Regions from separate parts of the Paenibacillus sp. J22R67 genome, predicted to be linked through region 2. Evidence: riboswitches for the same ligand, from Rfam matches in the RefSeq annotation. Region 2 holds a riboswitch; the other holds the start of a gene.

Region 1 (9,956 bases), on a different contig from region 2:
GCATTAGGTTCGATTGCTAATGATGTAGGAGCATTGTTCTTTGTGGACATGGCCCATATTGCCGGGTTAGTTGCGGCAGGGTTACATCCTAGCCCAGTTCCACACGCCCACTTTGTAACAACAACTACGCATAAAACGCTTCGCGGACCCCGCGGCGGTATGATTCTGTGCCGCAAGCCTTGGGCTGCAGCGATTGATAAAGCGGTGTTCCCCGGGACGCAAGGCGGGCCTTTGATGCATATCATTGCCGCTAAAGCCGTTGCTTTTGGCGAAGCACTCCAACCGGATTTTAAAACGTATGCTCAAAATGTTGTTCTTAACGCCAAAACGTTATCAGAAGAACTACTGGCAGAAGGTGTCAATCTTGTTTCTGGAGGAACAGATAATCACCTGATGCTGATCGACTTGCGCAGTCTCAATATTACCGGTAAAGAGGCGGAACATTTACTGGATGAAGTAGGCGTAACGGTGAACAAAAGCGCGATTCCTTTCGATCCAGCTAAGCCGATGATTACAAGCGGAGTTCGGATCGGAACGCCAGCAGTTACCGCCCGTGGCATGGATCAAGAAGCTATGAAAAAAATTGCCAAAATTGTGGCGTTAACTTTGAAAAACCCAACGGACGAAGGTGTGCATAACAAAGTACGCGGGTTGGTAAGCGATTTGACAGCGCAATTCCCATTATATCCAGGGTTGAACTACTAAATTTAGATTTACATCTGGGCCAAGTATTTGATCTTTGGATCAAATACTTTTTTTATATTAGACGAAAAAGTTGGTGGGCATAGTGAAGTATGAATTTCCAGGTGCTTTGCTGAATCAAAAGATCATATTGTCAAGGGAATGTCTCATTGAAGAACCGAATTGTGTCCTGATTTTTGCTTTCTATCAAGGTAAAATGGTTCTCGTTAGACATAACTACCGGGGGTGGGAGTTGCCTGGGGGGAAGAGAGAGAAAGGCGAGGCTGTTCTTCAAACGGTCCGAAGGGAGATGCGGGAAGAGGCTGGAGGAGAGCTCGACGCGATCGAGGAAGTTGGACAATATCTAATTTTTGAAAATGACCATCTCGTATTTGTGAAAAATATTTATATTTCCACAGTCAGCGTTCTTAGCACGCTCCCGAGTGGATTTGAAACGAATGATATCATGTTAGTAGATGCTATTCCGCAACAAATTGAGATTATGAACGACGACACATTTAGTCCCTACTTGAAAGACAATGTCTATATGATTGTTTCTGAATGGATTCAGGATCATCGGTTTATTAGTGATAGTTACATGGCTTACCCCGAATGTTATGAAATAAATTATGAAGTAGACAAAACGAAATAAACGATATAACATTAGCGATGACAAAATATAATATGCTAAATAAGGGTGCAAGCATACGATTTGGATGTTTGCTTAAAAGGGAAGTTCGGTAAAAGCCGACGCGGTCCCACCACTGTAATTGCCGAGTAACTCTTTCATATGCCACTGACTTGTTCACGAGATTGGGAAGGCGAAAGAGAAGCGATGACGCATGAGCCAGGAGACCTGCCTTTATTTATAGTATGTTACTAATTCTTTGGGGGTGGGAATTAGCAACAATAGATTATGCCACGGCATAATTCTTACTATTACCACATGTTATTGTGCGTGCTTATGGATGTACAGCCACCCTAGTTTTTTAGGGTGGCTTTTTTGCGCTGTTGTCCAAATTTGGTAGGAAAGAGGAATGACAAAGATGATTCATCGTTATGCTTCAAAACCGTTTATTGCACTTTTTATGTCTTTTATTCTTTTATTTTCTTCACTAGGCGTTTTGGCAGGACCGAGCAGTCAAGCACTTGCCAGTACAACAGGAACTAGCTCAATCCGCGAATGGTTGCCAGCGCCAGGACAATTCACCAACGAAGCTGGTTGGGGCGCAACGGGAGATGTTAACTCGAAATGGACGAACACGCCAGGTTCCACGGGCGTGTCCCTAGGTGCATTTGGAGGAAGCATCGTCTACAAATTCGATGAGCCGATCCAGAACAGCCCCAAAAATCCGTACGGTGTGGACTTCACCGTGTTCGGAAACGCCTTTGCTGGAAACGAAGAACCTGCTGGTGTAGCCGTAGCACAGGATGACGGGACAGGTAATCCGGGACCTTGGTTTTATATTGCTGGATCAGAGCATTATGAAGACAGCACGATTTGGGATTATAGGGTTACCTATACGAATCCCGAGCCGGCATTTACGAGCCCTGATGGTGTTAATGTGCCATGGGTTGATAATCAGGGAGGCAGTGGGAATGTAAAAACAAATGGGTCTCATAAACATGCCTATTATCCGATACCTGAAAATTACCCAAATGCCCCATCCGATTTTAACAACCAATCGTATACCTACAGCGGCGTGAAAATTGCCGTTCGGAATAACGCCTTCGGTTATCCCGATACGCATGCGAACGGCAGCGCTCCCTATGATGTTCCTGCCAATCCCTATTTAACATCACCAGTTAAAGGCGATCCTATTGATATTAGCTGGGCTGTTGACAGTGTTGGTAAGCCTGTCAACTTAACGAATATCAGCTTTGTTAAGGTTTATAATGCGGTTCAAATAGACGGTGGCGTCTTTGGGGAAATAGGTGCCGAAGTTACTTCATTGCAGAAGGTTACCGTTAATGACGCTGTTTATGAAACTCCAGATCTCTCAAGCATCGTACTGTCAGGTGTTGATGCAGACGCTACGAAGCAAGTTACCGTTACTTCTGGTGTTTATGTCTATGAGGATATCCGAATCAATGCGGATAAAATTAAGATTACGGCTAATGGCACTGCAAGCCAAATTTTCGTCAATAATAAAAGCGGTACCTCAGGTACATTAATTGATAAAGAAATTACACTGAGCGCCAATAAGGCTAAAATCGTTAGAGTTATTGCACAGGAAGGTATAAACACCCCTAAGATTTACTACTTGAGTATTATAAAAGAGGCCAATAAAACGGCGTTGAATGCCTCGATTGCTGATGTCGAGAGCATGACAAAAGGTAATTATTCAGACACAAGCTGGCAAGCGCTGCAAAATAGTTTGGCAGCAGCCAAAGAAGTGTCTGCCAACAGTACGGCAATCCAGGATCAGGTTGACGTCACGTTAGCTAATTTACTAGCAGCCGTACAAGGACTGCAAAATAATGCTCCTCCTACAATTACGGTTTCAGTCACCGTAAATGGTTTCAGCGCAACAGCTGGAAAAATCGTTAACTTAGCTAAAACAGATACCGTTGTTGCAGAGGGAGCAACAGCTGCATATGCAATTAAGAAAGTATTAGATGAAAAAAAGCTCACGTTTGTTAATGAAAAAGGGAATTACATTACGAAAATAGGCGATTTGGACACAGGTGATGGCGGTTCCAAAAGTGGCTGGATGTACTTGGTCAATGGTCAATTTGCCCTTGTTGGCATCGCGGATTACAAATTAAAAAGCAGTGACGTCATTTCACTTGTTTACACAGATGACTATGACCAAGATATAACAACAACCGCCAATAAAACGGCACTGAATGCAAAAATAGCTGAGCTTGATGCGTTACAACAGGGCAACTATACAGATGCAAGCTGGCTAATACTGCAAAACAGCTTAACACTCGCAAAAGCAGTTTCCGCAAATACCAGTGCTATTCAATATCATGCTGATAGTGCATTAGTAAAAATAAATACAGCATTTCAAAACTTAGTCACGACAACAGTAGATCCACAGACGATTGCTGTTTCGTTAACCTTGAACGGTATTAGTGCTGCTGCTGGTAAAAGCGTCACTTTACCGAAAACAACGGTAAATATTGAATCAGGTCATACGGCTGCGTATGTGATTGAAAAGGTATTAACTGAAGCAGGCATTTCCTATATCAATGAAAACGGCGCGTATATCTCAACCGTTGGCGGACTTGCTGCCTTTGACGGCGGACCTAACAGCGGTTGGATGTATTCCGTTGATGGTGTTGATCCTGATGTCGGGATTGGCAGCTACATACTAGGCCGTAATGCCGATATCGTGCTTCGCTATACCGATAATTACTTGGATGAGAATCCACCAACAAACCCTAACGATCCAAATGCCCCATCTGGCGGTCAGTATTCAACAAGTGATATACAAGAGGCAATTAACGCTGCTTCTACCTATTTCCTGTCCAAGCCAAGCGGCGTAAGCACAGATTGGAGCGCAATCGGTTTAGCACGCACGGGTTTTAAGCTTCCTGTAACGTATTATCAAAAACTAGTCAATAGTGTTTCAAGTTCCAAAGGAGATTTTAACTTAGTTACTGATCTTGAACGGACGATCCTTGGTTTAACGGTTACTGGCGGTGACGCTTCTCAAGTTGACGGTTATAACTTAATTGAGAAATTGTACAATCACAGCAAAATGACATCGCAAGGCATCAACGGTTTAGTCTTTGCTTTATTAGCGCTTGATTCCAAAAATTATGCTGTACCGGATAATGCCTTATGGACAAGACAATTAATAATCAATCAAATTATTTCAAGACAGAATCAAGACGGTGGTTTCACTTTAAGCAGTGGAGCTAGTGATCCTGATATGACTGCGATGACATTTACAGCGCTGGCTCCGTATGTGAACAATCAAGCTTTAGTTCAGGCTGATACCCTTGCAAAAGCAGCTAGTTGGCTGTCTCTGAACCAACAATCCAATGGGGGCTATCTTTCTTATAGAGTAGATAACAGTGAGAGTGTATCTCAAGCCATTATTGCATTAACCTCGAATAAACTAGATCCAACAAGCGCGAAGTATGCAAAAAATGGCGTTAATTTACTTGATAAGTTATTCAAGTTCCGTTTGCCAGATGGCAGCTTCTCTCATGCAACGCAACTTCGATCGAATGGAATGGCGACAGAACAAGCACTTCAAGCGTTAGCTGCCTACAAGATTTTCAAAGAAGGCAATGGAGAACGATTGTATGACTTCACCAAGCCGCTACCTGGGTTGGACCCAGTAACAGCTTCACCGGTGACAATACGTATTGAAGGACCGCAAGGTCGTATTGCCGAAGGCAGCACCACCGCAGTAACACCGCTCGAAGCACTCGAAACTTTTACGGCTTCAAAAGGTATCGAATTGAAAAAAGAAGAAAAGTGGGGAGCACTTGATCTAACCATTCAAGGTATCCATTCCAGTTATTATGGCAATGAGGATTATGGTTATTGGGATTATGCAGTTCATAGAGGAAATGAATGGATTACTTCCTATAACGGAACAAGCGATCAAATTGTATTAAAGCCTTCGGATGACATTGTCTTCTTTTATAATAATTATTCGACAATGCCGATTGACTCCATCTCTTTTGAGCCGCAAGAAAGTTCAATATTTGAGGATATTAATTTTGCAGTTAGTGTTCATAAAACAGAAGTTGATTATAGTGATTTCCAGTTACACCCTGTCGAGGCGGAAGGCGTTAATGTCTCCATTTATGATTCAACAGGCGAACTAGTGATTTCCAAAACTACGAACGAGGATGGGAAAGCATTCTTTCCTAACTTGCTAGCTGGGAATTATACCGTTTCCGTATCTGATTATGTAGAAAATAGTGCACCAACAGTTGTTCATACAACCGTGCCATTACAAGTTAAAAAAGGAACTGCGCCAATTCAAGTACCATTACCAAGTGGCGATCAGCCTAAAGTTGTTATTCCATCTGATAATCAGAACTATCTCATTCCTATAACGAGTGCGGATGCGAATAAATTAATTACGGTAGAAATTCCAAATGAAAGCAAAGCAAAAGTCCGGTTGGATTTGCCAACAGGAACAAGTTTGCCAAGAATTGAGGCTGTCAAAGGCAATCTATCTGTTGTCATTCCAGCAGGTGCGCAGATTACCAACGGTCAATCATCCGCATTGGAACTGATTACTACCAACGATACATCGGATGCTACATTGAAAAATGCTTTGAACACGGTAATTTCCAGCGGGAAGAAGCTCGATACGGTGTATCATGCGATTACCCTCGGGGGCAATGACCGAATCGAATTCGATCAACTCGTAACTCTGGTTATAGCTGGCATGAATGGGAAAGAAGCTGCCTATATCCAGAATGGATTAACGAAATCAATCCAGAGGTTTTCGAGCGACGCTGAAGGATTGGCTAGCGGTAAAAATGAGTATGCGTACGATAGTGGTAATGACCTTATCATTAAAACGAAGCATTTTACAGACTTTGTTGCTTTTACTACGAGCGATGTTACTACTGGTCCAGGAAATGGCGGTGGGGGCACTACTCCGCCAGCAACAAAGCATGTAACGCTTTCAGTAGATAAACTTACTATTAAAAAAGGTTATGTAGTTTCCGAATCTAGCGTAGAACTAAAGAATGGTGATACGGCTTGGAGTGTATTAAAAAGAGTGCTAGACACGAGCGGAATCAACTACAGCGCATTATGGTATGCAGATTATGGCAGTATATATGTTCAATCTATCAGCGGCGACGGTGAGTTCGACCATGGACCTGGAAGCGGATGGATGTATAATGTTAATGGAACATATCCAAGTGTAGGTGCAAGTAAAATCACGCTTCAAGACGGCGACTCCATCCAATGGCGTTATACAACTGATCTTGGGGCAGACTTAGGGCAAGACGGTAGTCAATGGCCAAAGCCTGTAACTCCAGCGTCACCAACGACAGTAGGTAATAAAACAGTCTTTGATATTCCTGCAGATCTTAAACAAGATTACACGGTCAAAATCTCTACAGAATTAAAAGGTAAAGATCTAATCACGATTAAAATTCCTGATGTGAAATCGAAAGTACTTCTTAATTTAGAGGAAGTACAGGACAGTATTCCGGCAATTACTGCGATTAAAGGCGATATTACTCTTTCAATCGATAAAGGCACAGTGCTCAAATCGGGAGATCACAACGTCGAGCTGCTCACATCCATTAATACGCATGATACGAGTGTTCTGAATCTTGTAAACAATAGCCTAAGTAGTGGTAGTACGAAGTTAACGAAAATAAACCAAGCGTTTGGTATGGGTAATGCGGATCAATCCGTTCTGTTCGATAGGCCGCTTACGTTCGTCATTAAAAATGCTAAAGATCAACATGCCGGGTTCATTGAAGGAACGAAGTTTACACCAATCGAGATCTATGAGTCGGAAACTCAAGGTTTGGAAGCAACAAAAGGCAAAGAGAAGATCACCTACGCCTTTGTGAAAGATAATGATTTGATCATTAGAACGAATCATTTCACAAGCTTCCTATCTTACACGGTAGGTGCTAAGGAAACCGAAACGACACCGGTATTTGATTGGAAGAAACTTTATACAGATTCAAATTCCGTCTCACCTTGGGCCATTGAATCAATAAGCGAGGCATCGCAGAAAAAGTTTATTGAAGGCAATGGAGGTAAATTCTCTCCACAAGCTGCAATTACGAGAGCAGAATTCACCAAAATCCTGGTCAATGTGCTTGGTTTAGAGATCAAGAAAGAGAATGCGATTCATTTCCAAGATGTTTCTCAGAATGACTGGTACTATCTTTACGTGAATACGGCTTATCAAGCTGGTATGATCTCTGGGTATGACGTAGAGCATTTCAATCCAAATGAGAAGCTTACACGTGAGCAGATGGCAGTTATCATCGCCAATGCGCTAACTCTTCCAAAAGCAGATCAGACTACTGGCATTGAGGATTTGGATCAAGTATCCGATTGGGCTAAATCTAGCGTTCAGTCGATTATGGCTAGCGAGCTAATGACGGGTTGGAATAATCGTTTTCAGCCAGGTGATGAAGTGACAAGAGAAATGGCCATTGTCGTTGCTATGAGAGCTTATAAGAAAAGATAGTTTGCAATTATAGGCTTGCAGAATTCATGGAGAAGGAGCAGAACAATTTTCTGCTCCTTCTCCAATATTTAATTATGAAGTATTTGGGGGTAGAACATTGAAAACAATGAAGAAGCTTTCAGCACTACTTCTTATTCTTTGTCTATATTTAAGCAGTTCGATTCAAGTTTTTGCAGCGGATAAAGCAGAAATTTCTCAGGCTATTTCCAACACAGCCTCCTATCTTACCAAGACTGTCACAGAACCACAGGTAGGTTCTATAGGCGGAGAATGGGCAGTTATCGGGCTTGCACGCTCAGGAAATTCTATACCGCAGAGTTATTATGACAATTACTACAAGGGTGTAGAAAAGTATGTCAAGGAGCTTGGCGGCGTTCTACATGACAAGAAGTACACAGAGTACTCGAGAGTGATTCTGGCTTTGACCGCTATTGGCAAAGATCCCTCTAATGTAGCAGGCTATAACTTGTTAGAGCCTTTAGGGGATTTCGACAAAACGAACTGGCAGGGCATTAACGGTCCGATTTTCGCTCTAATTGCCTTAGATTCAGGCGAATATGAGATACCTGTGAACAAAAACGCGAAGACTCAAGCGACTAGAGACATGTATATCGACGAAATTTTGGCAAGGCAGTTGGCAGATGGGGGATTTGCTTTATCTGGCACTACAGCTGACCCTGATGTGACTGGTATGGCATTGCAAGCTCTCGCAAAATATCAAAGTAAGGAAAAGGTAAAAGCAGCAACGGATAAGGCCGTTGAAGCCCTATCCAACATGCAGAATAACTCGGGGGGGTACGCTACCTGGGAAACGGAGAATTTGGAAAGCGCGGCACAAGTTCTCATGGCTTTATGTGAGCTTGGCATAAAACCGGAAGATCCTAGGTTTACTAAAAATGGTCATAATCTTATCGACAACTTGTTAAGTTATTATCAAGAAGGAAAAGGTTTCTTGCATACAGCTGACGGCAGCGGTGAAAATCTGATGTCTACGGAGCAGGCATTTTATACGTTGGTCAACGTAGAGAGAGTAAGTGCAGGAGAAACAAGCCTCTACAACATGGTAGACGTAAAAAAGGATTCCCAGACGGATCCGGGCAACGAAACCTTGACGCCGGAAAACGGAGGATTACCGAATAAAAATAAAGATGTTAAGCCGAGCGTCATCGCTAGTCCTGGCAAGACTTTTTCTGATATTCAAGGCCATATCACTCAGAGGTCCATAGAAGCGATGGCTGCCAGAAATATCCTTAACGGGATATCGGACACCCAATTCGCACCGGATCGAACGATGACAAGGGCTGAATTTGCTGCCATTGTTACCAGAAGCCTAGGCCTGACACCAAAGGCAGCGTATGCTTTTAAGGATGTCTCTGAAGATAGCTGGTATGCACCCTATGTAGGAACGGCTTACAGCTATAACCTCATCCAAGGAACATCAGCGGATATGTTTACTCCTGATCAAACGATTACCCGGCAGGAAGCTGCTGTGATGGTTGCTCGTGCAGCCAAACTAAGTGGCATGGATACGAACGTACAGGACATCGAAATAAGAGATATGCTTGCTCAGTTTACGGACTACACGAAAACGGCAGAATGGGCAAGAGCAAGTCTAGCGTTTTCGTATAGAGAACATATTTTATCCCAAGAAATGATAGAGATACAACCTGAAGCGGCTGTAACGCGCAGTGAAGTATCAGATATGCTATACCATCTATTAATGGCATCAAAACTTTTGTGAATCAGGTGGTCGAATGAAAATAACGAAAACGAAGTTAATTTCGGCAATTGTCATCGTGGTTGCGCTCGTATCCAGTTATCTGTTTATGGGACCGCAACCGAGCAACTCTGGAAAACTCCCTACAAGTACGGTGGAAGCTTCTCTTCAGCCAGAGAGACAGCAGGAATCCCAGGTAGCGGTTGAAGTTAAGAATCAGGGTGCCCAGCAGCCTGATTCTTCTCAAGCTGAACCCGCGGCAGCCCAGTCATCCAAGGATCCGGTAAGTACGGTTAAGCCGCCAGAGGCAGCTCCTGCGCAAACACCGGAACCAACAATAGTTCCCACTGAAGAATCCGACAAAGACTCTCCAAAGGAAACACCTGCACCTGCTGCCAGTCAACCTGCTG
Region 2 (9,956 bases):
GCTAGAATCTCAGAATGTGATTTCTGTGTATGATGAGAATACGCTTGTTGGTATTGGCTGCATGGCTAACGAACCGAATATCCATGTGCGACCTACGTATGAGCACCGTGAAATTGAACATATGGTTGCTAAATTGCTGAAAGCTGGAATCTAAGTTGGTTGAAAAGGTATAAGCTGCCTGGTTCAGGCGGCTTTTTTTTGTTCTTTGGCAGGAAACATCATTTATACACAAATTATCTGAAAATTTGATGAGCGGAGTAATTGAATTAGGACAGCAATTCATTGTAAGATGAAAGGATGAATGAATACGATCTCAGAAAGGTTGGTTAACCATGGATGCTTTGAAGCTTAAAATTCTCGAATTACTGAAAGAAGACGCCCGCCGGAGTGCGGAACTCATCGCCACGATGTTAGGAACAGCGGAGGACGAGGTGGCGCGAGCGATAAGCGAGATGGAAGCGGATAAGGTCATCGTCAAGTACGCCACAGTTGTTAACTGGAGCAAAGTAGATGACGAAAAGGTTACCGCCCTAATTGAAGTGCAAATTACGCCTGAACGCGGACGCGGGTTCGACGCTATTGCGGAACGGATCTATTTATATCCAGAAGTTAAATCTGTGTATCTCATGTCTGGCGCTTACGATTTACTTGTAGAGATCGAAGGCAGTTCTCTTAAACAAGTCGCTTCATTCGTATCTAACAAGCTATCACCCATTGACCGCGTGCTTTCAACTAAAACGAATTTTATCTTAAAAAAATACAAACAAGACGGCATCATTTTCGAGGATCAGGCAGATGATCATCGGATGCTTGTCTCTCCGTAAGGAAGAGGTAACGCCATGATCAAAAATGAGACAATCGTAGAGCCGAACAAAGTGAAATCGATGCAAGGTTACCTTGCTCCTGCCGTACGTGAAATGAAGCCATCAGGTATTCGGAAGTTTTTTGATCTAGTTAGCAACAGTAAGGATGATATTATTTCTCTTGGCGTAGGGGAGCCCGATTTCTCAACCCCTTGGCACGTCCGTGAAGCAGCTGTTTACTCTTTAGAGCGCGGCAGAACGAAATATACACCAAACTCAGGGATTCCTGAACTTCGTGAAGCGATTGCGGATTATTTGTACACGTCATTTAAAGTGAAATATGAGCCGTCCAATGAAGTTCTGGTGACCGTCGGAGGCAGTGAGGCCATTGACTTGGCATTGCGTGCTTTGATTACGCCGGGGGACGAGATTCTAATCCCAGAACCTTGCTACATCTCTTACTCGCCAATTACGAGTATTAGCGGCGGTGTTGCTGTCGGAATCGAAACATTCGCGAAGGACCAGTTCAAACTAACGGAGAAGGCTCTCCGTGACGCCATTACACCACGCTCCAAGATTTTAATTCTATGCTATCCAAGCAATCCTACTGGCGGCATAATGACTTATGAGGACTGGCTGCCAATTGCCAAAGTTGTCGAAGAGAACGATCTTATTGTCATTTCGGATGAGATTTACGCGGAATTGACTTACGGTCAGAAGCATGTGAGTTTTGCAGCTGTTCCCGGTATGAAAGATCGGACGATTCTAGTCAGCGGCTTTTCCAAAGCTTTTGCGATGACTGGCTGGAGAATGGGATACGCATGCGGTCACCAAGAGTTGATCTCGGCTATGACCAAAATTCACCAGTATACGGTGATGTGCGCACCTGTTATGGGGCAAGTTGCTGCACACGAGGCTCTGACGAATGGTTTAGAAGAGAAAGACCGCATGATAGAATCCTACAATCAACGCAGGCGTCTGGTTGTCAAAGGGTTCCGCGATATTGGGCTTGAGTGCCATGAACCGCAGGGTGCTTTCTATGCCTTCCCAAGTGTTATTGCCACAGGACTAACTTCAGATGAATTTGCACAGCGACTTTTATTCGAAGCTAAAGTTGCTGCTGTACCGGGAGATGTGTTTGGATTAGGTGGGGAAGGTTTCTTGCGTTGCTCCTATGCGTATAGCGTTTCTCAACTGAATGAAGCCTTGGAGAGAATCGGAAAATTTCTAAGAAATTTGTAATTCTATACGAAAAATCTATGTTCATTATTCGCGAAAACTGGTATTCTTGTAATAAGGAGGGATGAGCATGGCTTTCATGGAATACCAACTATCAACCTATCGAAAACATTTACAAATCAATGAACAAGATTTCGAACAACGTTGGTTGACTAAGCGTGCTAAGAAACGTAACTCCCTAAACTTATTAGAAGAAGAGATTCATTCTCTACGGCGCAGGTTAGAACAGATGGTTCTAGACGGGGAAGAAATGACATCCGAATCCGTCGTGGAACTCAGTACGATACTTGATCTCAAAATAAATGAATATATGAATAATTGGAAGAAAAGTCGGTGAAAACCGACTTTTCTCGCGACTATCGATAGATTAAGATCGTATACGGAGGTACTTTTACAACATGAAATTGAAATTGATAATGGTAGTGCTGGTGTCGGCGCTTATGGTGATGCTCGCGGGTTGCGGAGGACCGAAGCCGGATGTTTCAATATTTGTAATGGGTCAAAATGGGTTCCCAAGTGATGCGGGTGAGAAGTTGGAGGCATCTTTGAAATCGAAGATCGGCGAGGTTCCTACCGTCAAACTGAATACATCCCCTATTTTCTCCATGGAAAAAATGGTTGTTGAACTAGCGGCAGGAGGAAATGGCATCTTTATTCTTGCTGATGAGCAATTTAAAGCATTAAGCCAACAAGCTGGGTTCGTATCTTTGGATGAGACGATTAGCCCTTCTGATTATCCGGACGGGGTTGTCGAAATCACGGAAGAGGGCAAGCCTGCAGAAAAGCATTTGTATGGGATTCCGCTCTCAGGGAACAAGTGGATGAAGGAGCAAGGATTTGAAGGAAAAGGACTTATTGCTTTCATACCTGTCAATGCGCCGAAGCTAGAGGAAGCCAAGAAAGTACTTAAGGTTATTGCACAAAAGTAGCAAGAAGTCTATAATCGACAATTAGATTGATAGTCAAATATGCAGCCAATGGTGTCGGCAACGAATTCAGAAATGAAGATCATTGCCGCTTAAAAGGGAAGCCGGTTAAAGTCCGGCGCGGTCCCGCCACTGTAATCCGGAAGGTACGTATGTATAGCCGGAGAGCCAGGATACCTGCCATGGTGCCGTTACGACATCCTTCGAGGAAAAGGATCGCGTTAAATCAGGAGGCAACGGGTTCGTTGCTGAGTACCGCGATTTATCGTCCCCTTTGTTCCTTAGGAACAGAGGGGCTTTTTATTTTGGGTCAACCGAAATCAAATGTTTCAGAGAGAGAGGTTACATCATGCAAATGAATAAAAAAGGGATGAAGAGGGCGCTAATCCTAACGGTTGCTTTAGCGACGGCAGTTAGCTTAGCAGCATGCGGTAAGCAAGAAGTGGAAATTACTAACCCATCCAAGCTTGGTGGAGAGGCAACAACGGCGCCTACGCCTTCTGCATCAACAGCTGCGACTTCCAAAAAGACGGCGTATCCGCTGAAAATTAAAGATGCAACGGGGAAAGAATTCACTTTTGACAAGGCGCCAGAGCGGATAGCATCTGTTTCGCCAGCAGAAACGGAAGCCCTTTTTGCACTTGGATTGGATGCTAATATTGTCGGTGTTTCCGATTTCGATGATTATCCGGAAGCAGCGAAGTCAAAGCCCAAATTAGGCAGTATCACAAAGCCCAACCAGGAAGCCTTGATCGCCACGAACGCGAATATTGTGTTTACAGGTGTCTCAATGAAAGAAGATACGGTTAAACAGCTGCGCGAGTCGAACATTAACGTGTTTAAAGTGGAGCCCAAGACGTTGGATGATGCGATTGCGAACATTGAAACTTATGGTTTGATTACAGATCATCAAGAACAAGCTGAGAAAATAGTCTCCAAGATGAAGGCAGATCGTCAGAAAGTTGTCAATGCCGTGAAAGACGTAAAACAAGAAAATAAGAAAAAAGTATACATAGAGTTCAGTCCAGGCTGGACAGTCGGCAGTGGCGAATTCATGGATGAGCTGATCAAACTTTCGGGTGGCATTAATGTAGCTGGCGATGGCAAAGGCTGGTACCAAATCAGCGAAGAGAAAATCATCGGGCAAAACCCAGCTGTTATTCTCTTTGCGAACGGTGTTGTAGATAGCAAAAGCAAGAAATCGCTGGATGAAATTATTCGTACGCGAAGCGGATGGGATGCTATTGAAGCTGTGAAGAACAAACAGGTAATCGGTCTTGACCAGAACCTGCTGAGCCGTCCGGGACCGAGATTGACCGATGGACTGCTGGAAATGGCGAAAGGCATATATCCTGAACTGGTGAAATAAATGAAAAAAAAACTTATGCTGTGGGGAGGAGTAGGAGCTATACTCCTTCTTCTTTCTATTTTGGCAAGTTTATCGCTGGGAACGGCCAATCTTCCAGTTCTCCAAATTGCGGGCATCCTAGGGAAGCATATTCCATGGGTTGGTCACTATATCGACGTTACCTGGCAGCAGTCATCGGAGCAAATCATCAATAAGGTGCGTTTACCTCGCGTATTGCTTGGGATTCTTGTAGGGGCCTCTCTCTCCGTTGCTGGAGCTGCTTTCCAAGGCGTTCTGCGCAATCCGCTGGCAGATCCTTATGCGCTGGGAGTTTCTTCAGGCGCTTCGGTCGGGGCGGCGTTTTTAATCTATTTTGGGCTGCAAATGGCTTTGTTTGGGCAATGGTCGATTCCGATTGTTGCTTTTGTAACGGGACTCATTTCACTTTTCCTCGTTCTTAAGCTGGCTCAGATCGATGGCAAGCTGAAGATGGAGACGCTTATTTTGTCTGGCGTTGTCATGCAGGCTTTTCTTGGCGCGATTGTTTCCTTTATGGTTTCGATTTCCAAGCAGGTCATTAATGAGATTGTTTTTTGGTTAATGGGCAGTTTGGCGATGCGGGGATGGCCGTATATAACGATTATTTCACCATATTTAGTCATTGGTTTAGTCATACTGCTTAGCTATGCAAGATCATTGAACTTGCTTGCGCTAGGAGAGCGGCAGGCCTCCCATTTGGGAGTGAATGTTGAACGTACGAAGCTGATTGTGCTAATTGTAGCTACCTTCATTACGGCAGCAGCTGTCTCTGTAGCAGGCGTTATCGGTTTCGTAGGGCTTATCATTCCGCACTTAGTTCGTCTAATCGTGGGTCCGGACTATCGTCTCATAATTCCTTTATCCGCCATTGGAGGTGGCATTTATGTCTTGTGGGCGGACACGCTCGCTCGCACTTTGCTAAGTCCGACGGAGATTCCGCTTGGTGTTATCACGGCGTTTTTGGGCGCGCCATTTTTTGCCTATTTGCTACATAAGGATAAGAAAACGTTAAGAGGTTGAAAAAGATGATTAAAGTGGAGCAGCTTTCCCAAAGCTTTCATGAACGGTCGGTACTTGAAAATATTAGCTTTGAGGTCAAACACGGCGAGTTTTTTGGTATTATTGGGCCAAATGGCAGCGGGAAATCGACGTTACTTCGCCTTCTTTCCGGGATTGATCCGGTTAAAAAAGGTTCTGTAGAGCTGGAGGGTCGACAAACATCTGCCTATTCACGCAAGGAACTAGCCAGATGGCTGGCAGTTTTGCAGCAAGATGCACTGCCGCCTGTTGGTTTTACAATTCGTGAAGTTGTGGAAATGGGCCGTTATCCCTTTCAGAATTGGCTTGGTGAGGATATAGCGGAAGCAGAGCAATTAATCGAAGCTATCATTCGGAAGCTGCATCTGCAGCCGCTTGTTGAACGAACGATTGAGCGTCTCAGCGGCGGTGAGAGGCAGCGGGTAGCGCTTGCGAAAGTCATGGCCCAACAACCGCGACTACTCATGCTAGATGAGCCTACAACCTTTTTGGATATTGGATATCAAGTGCAGATGATGGATTACATTCGGGAATGGCAGCGTGAGTCGCAGTTAACCGTTGTGGCTGTTCTGCATGACTTGAATTTGGCCGCACAATACTGCACACGGCTGATGGTGATACATAACGGAGAGCTGGCAGCGATAGGAACGCCTGAAGAGATCATCACTAGCAAGTTAATTACCAAGGTCTACGGAACAGAACCCATTGTTCTGCAGCACCCTGCGAACCAAGCACCACAGATATTATTGCAACCAGGAAAATAATCAACTTGGTAACGGAGGAATAGAAGATGAGTAATTTGCAGGCGATTATCAGGGCCATCGAACCCATTCATGCAGATGTGGTGAAGCAGGCGAACGATCACTTGGATCAATTAACTAAACCGCAGGGAAGCCTAGGTAAATTAGAAGATATTGCGCGGCAAGTTGCCGGGATTACCGGTGAAGTGAAGCCACTTTTCGATAAAAAAGCGGTCATCGTGATGGCTGGCGATCATGGTGTTTGTGAGGAAGGCATCAGCGCGTTCCCAGCGGAAGTCACACCGCAGATGGTACTGAACTTCCTTCATGGCGGAGCAGCAGTTAATGTGCTTGCCAGACATGCAGGAGCAGACGTTGTTTGCGTTGACATGGGGGTCAATGCAGATCTGGAGCATCCGAACTTGGTTTCACGCAAGGTGAGAAAAGGTTCGCGCAATATGGCGCGTGAAGCGGCACTTACATTGGATGAAACGGTGCAAGCGATTGAGGCAGGTGTCGAGTTAGTGGATGACCTAGCGCATAAGGGCTATCGCCTTTTCGCAACCGGCGAAATGGGGATCGGCAACACAACGGCTAGCGCAGCGATTCTATGCGCATTGTCAGGCGTAGATGCTGAAATATCCGTAGGACGCGGCACGGGCATTGATGATGCGAAATGGCTGCATAAGCGGACTGTTGTCAACAAGGCGCTCCACGTGAACGGGCTTCGCCCGGCTAAGGACAACGCCAATAGCACAAGCGGCGACTTCGCGCTTGAGGTGCTCAGTAAAGTCGGCGGATTGGAGATCGCCGGACTGGTTGGCGTGATTCTTGGCGCAGCGAAGAATCGCTGCCCGGTAGTCGTCGACGGTTATATCTCGTCGGCGGCAGCGCTTGTGGCGAGCCGATTAGCCCCGCTAAGCGCGTCTTACATGCTCGCCTCGCACTTATCTCAAGAGCAGGGACATGCGAAGATGCTCGAGGCGGTGGGCCTCTCTGCGATGCTGCAGATGGATATGCGCCTAGGCGAAGGAACAGGCGCGGTGCTTGTCTTTAACTTGATCGAAGCCGCAGGCAAGATCATGAGAGAGATGGCGACATTCGAAAGCGCAGGCGTGTCGCGGGAGTAGACAGCATAAGAAGGAGGCGAAGGCGCCATGGCGGTTCTAGTAACGGGCGGCGCGCGCAGCGGCAAGAGCTCTTTCGCTGAGAAGCTCGCGATGCATCGCAGCGAGCACGGGATCTATATCGCGACCTCCCACATCTACGATGAGGAAATGAGGGAGCGGGTTCGTCTGCACCAGCAGACGAGGCTCAGCTCGGGGTATCCATGGGATACCCGTGAGGAGCCGTATGGGCTGTGCGAGCTCTTGAAGCAGCTAGGCGAGAGTGGCGAGGAGGCCGTTGTCTTGGTCGATTGTTTGACACTCTGGCTAAGCAACTGGCTGCTTCAGTTTGAGGGTGAGCAGGATGCTTCCGCCTTGGTGATGAAGCAAGTTGACCAACTGGTAAATACGGTGTCGGATTACCGCGGACAACTCATCTTGGTTACGAATGAAGTCGGCGACGGTATTGTGCCGGAATACCCGCTGGGTCGCAGCTTCCGCGACTTAGCTGGGAGAATGAATCAGCGGTTAGCTGAGGTATGTGAGCAGGTATTCCTAGTAACGGTCGGGATACCCGTAGAACTAAAAAAAATGGCTTACCGGCTGGATGATGGATGCAACTAGCTTTAAGAGCATGGAATGAACGGTGCGGTGATTAGTGATGTGGATTTATTCCTGGCAGGAGATCGTCAGTATGACGGCTGCTGCCATTGTACTAGATTGGTTCATTGGCGATCCCAGATGGCCGACACATCCCGTTATCCTTATTGGGCGTTGGATACGCTGGATGGAAGACTTGCTGCGCAAAAAAAGCGACTCTACCTTTCATGAGAAGTTTAAAGGAGTCCTGCTTACAACTACTACTGTTTTGGTGAGCTTCGGCAGTGTGTTTATTCTCATTCTTGCCGCACGTTCGATTCACGAATGGCTCGGTTATGCCGTCTGTACGTGGTTGATTTCAACGACGATTGCGATCAAGGGACTAAAGGATGCCGCTTATCTCGTATACAATCCGCTGCGTAAAGGCGAACTTGCCGACGCTCGCAAGTATACAGGCTACATCGTCGGCCGCGATACGGATGCCTTGGGCGAAGAAGAGCTCACGCGCGCGGTTGTGGAAACCGTGGCGGAGAACATTGTCGACGCAGTGATCTCGCCGCTCTTTTATGCGCTGATCGGCGGAGCGCCGATGGCTATGCTGTACAGGGCATCGAATACGCTGGATTCGATGGTCGGCTACCGAAATGACCGTTACCGTCATTTCGGCTGGGCGTCGGCCCGGTGGGACGACGTCATGAACTGGATCCCGGCCCGGCTCACCGGCCTCCTGCTGGTTCTCGTCGCCCTGCTGCAGCCGGGCCTCTCGGCGAAGCGCGCAGCGGCGGCGATACGCCGCTTCGCGCACCTGCACCCCAGCCCGAATAGCGGAATTCCGGAGTCGGCGGTCGCCGGGGCACTCGGAATTGAGCTTGGCGGGCTGAACATCTACGGCGGCGTCTCGAACGAGCGCGCCCGCCTGGGCTGGCCGCTGCGTCCGCGGACGCAGCAAGATATTGTCTACGCCGTTAGAATGCTCTACGGCGTCAGCTTTGTAGTGATGGGAGGATTGCTGTGCATACTGCTCGTATTGTTCTAGATTGGCTGCGTGCTTGCATCGCAGCCTTTCAATTTCTAACGCGTTTGCCGATTCCTGTGCAAATGACTTATACAGACCTTGTCTTCCGGCGCAGTGTGATCTTCTATCCGTTAGCCGGCGGTGTGATAGGTCTCTTGCTGCTTCTCGCGAGTGAAGGGCTAGGTCTGTTCCTGCCCCCACTCCCAGCAGCTGTGCTGCTTCTGGGACTTTGGGTCGTCTTAACAGGCGGGCTGCATCTGGATGGGCTAATGGACACTGCAGATGGTATCCTCAGTCACAGGCCGCGTGAGCAAATGCTTGAAATTATGAAGGATAGCCGTGTTGGAGCCATGGGTGTCATTGTTGCCGTCCTTCATCTGCTTCTCAAGTTCGCGCTTCTCTATACGCTGCTGGAGTCCAATCAGTGGGACGGAGCCACCGGAAGTATGGGATACTTGCTGCTGGCAATTGTCCCTATTTGGAGTCGGTGGTTTATGACAGTGGCTATTCAGGGATGGCCTTATGCGCGCAAAGATTCGGGTTTGGGCAGCTTTTTCCAGGGAATTACGAAGTGGCAAGTTGTTATTTCGTTATTAGTAGCCCTGTTTACAACAACTATATTTGTTCAGTTTAACGATACAACTCTTGATACAGCGATTTGGCCTGTGCCTATCTACTTTGCCTGCGCCACATTTATGGCAGGATGGTTAATTGCAAGCTATATAAGCCGTAAATTAGGGGGACTAACGGGAGATACCTATGGTGCTTTGAATGAGCTGCTTGAAGCAATTCTCCTGCTTGGCGTCGTTATTTGTGCAACCCCATAAAGAAAGGAGTGACATTCATGTTAGAACGCTACGGACACGGAGGGGATCTCTGGACTGCTGAAGAAACGTTCGGCCGGCCAAGAGATCAGTTTCTCGATTTTAGCTCAAATATGAATCCGCTCGGTCCACCTCCCGTTGTTAAACAATTATTGATGGATGCATGGCAAGATATCGTGAAGTATCCAGATCCTGCTGTCCGTGAATTGCGTTACAAGCTGGCTCAGAAGTATGGAATTGGTGTGGAGAGCATCCTGGTTGGCAATGGGGCAGCAGAG

Evidence for each region. Region 2 has a riboswitch for cobalamin ahead of AC58VC_RS12305 (ABC transporter substrate-binding protein). Riboswitches for the same ligand answer to the same signal wherever they lie in the genome.
Region 1: linked by a shared signal. The riboswitch ahead of AC58VC_RS19955 (DUF4430 domain-containing protein) and the one ahead of AC58VC_RS12305 (ABC transporter substrate-binding protein) in region 2 are both predicted to bind cobalamin.

Annotation. Positions count from the first base shown of each region.
Region 1 covers NZ_JCAUAX010000004.1:861,150-871,105, forward strand. Annotated here, with positions in the region: gene glyA (serine hydroxymethyltransferase) at 1-705, shown strand, start outside; gene AC58VC_RS19950 (NUDIX domain-containing protein) at 788-1,333, shown strand; cobalamin riboswitch at 1,360-1,559, shown strand; gene AC58VC_RS19955 (DUF4430 domain-containing protein) at 1,728-7,829, shown strand; gene AC58VC_RS19960 (S-layer homology domain-containing protein) at 7,936-9,570, shown strand; gene AC58VC_RS19965 (DUF4430 domain-containing protein) at 9,584-9,956, shown strand, end outside.
Region 2 covers NZ_JCAUAX010000003.1:51,665-61,620, forward strand. Annotated here, with positions in the region: gene AC58VC_RS12280 (hypothetical protein) at 1-154, shown strand, start outside; gene AC58VC_RS12285 (Lrp/AsnC family transcriptional regulator) at 333-824, shown strand; gene AC58VC_RS12290 (aminotransferase class I/II-fold pyridoxal phosphate-dependent enzyme) at 840-2,045, shown strand; gene AC58VC_RS12295 (aspartyl-phosphate phosphatase Spo0E family protein) at 2,113-2,379, shown strand; gene AC58VC_RS12300 (hypothetical protein) at 2,441-2,971, shown strand; cobalamin riboswitch at 3,003-3,167, shown strand; gene AC58VC_RS12305 (ABC transporter substrate-binding protein) at 3,324-4,337, shown strand; gene AC58VC_RS12310 (FecCD family ABC transporter permease) at 4,338-5,375, shown strand; gene AC58VC_RS12315 (heme ABC transporter ATP-binding protein) at 5,381-6,157, shown strand; gene cobT (nicotinate-nucleotide--dimethylbenzimidazole phosphoribosyltransferase) at 6,184-7,263, shown strand; gene cobU (bifunctional adenosylcobinamide kinase/adenosylcobinamide-phosphate guanylyltransferase) at 7,291-7,863, shown strand; gene cbiB (adenosylcobinamide-phosphate synthase CbiB) at 7,901-8,875, shown strand; gene cobS (adenosylcobinamide-GDP ribazoletransferase) at 8,851-9,681, shown strand; gene cobD (threonine-phosphate decarboxylase CobD) at 9,699-9,956, shown strand, end outside.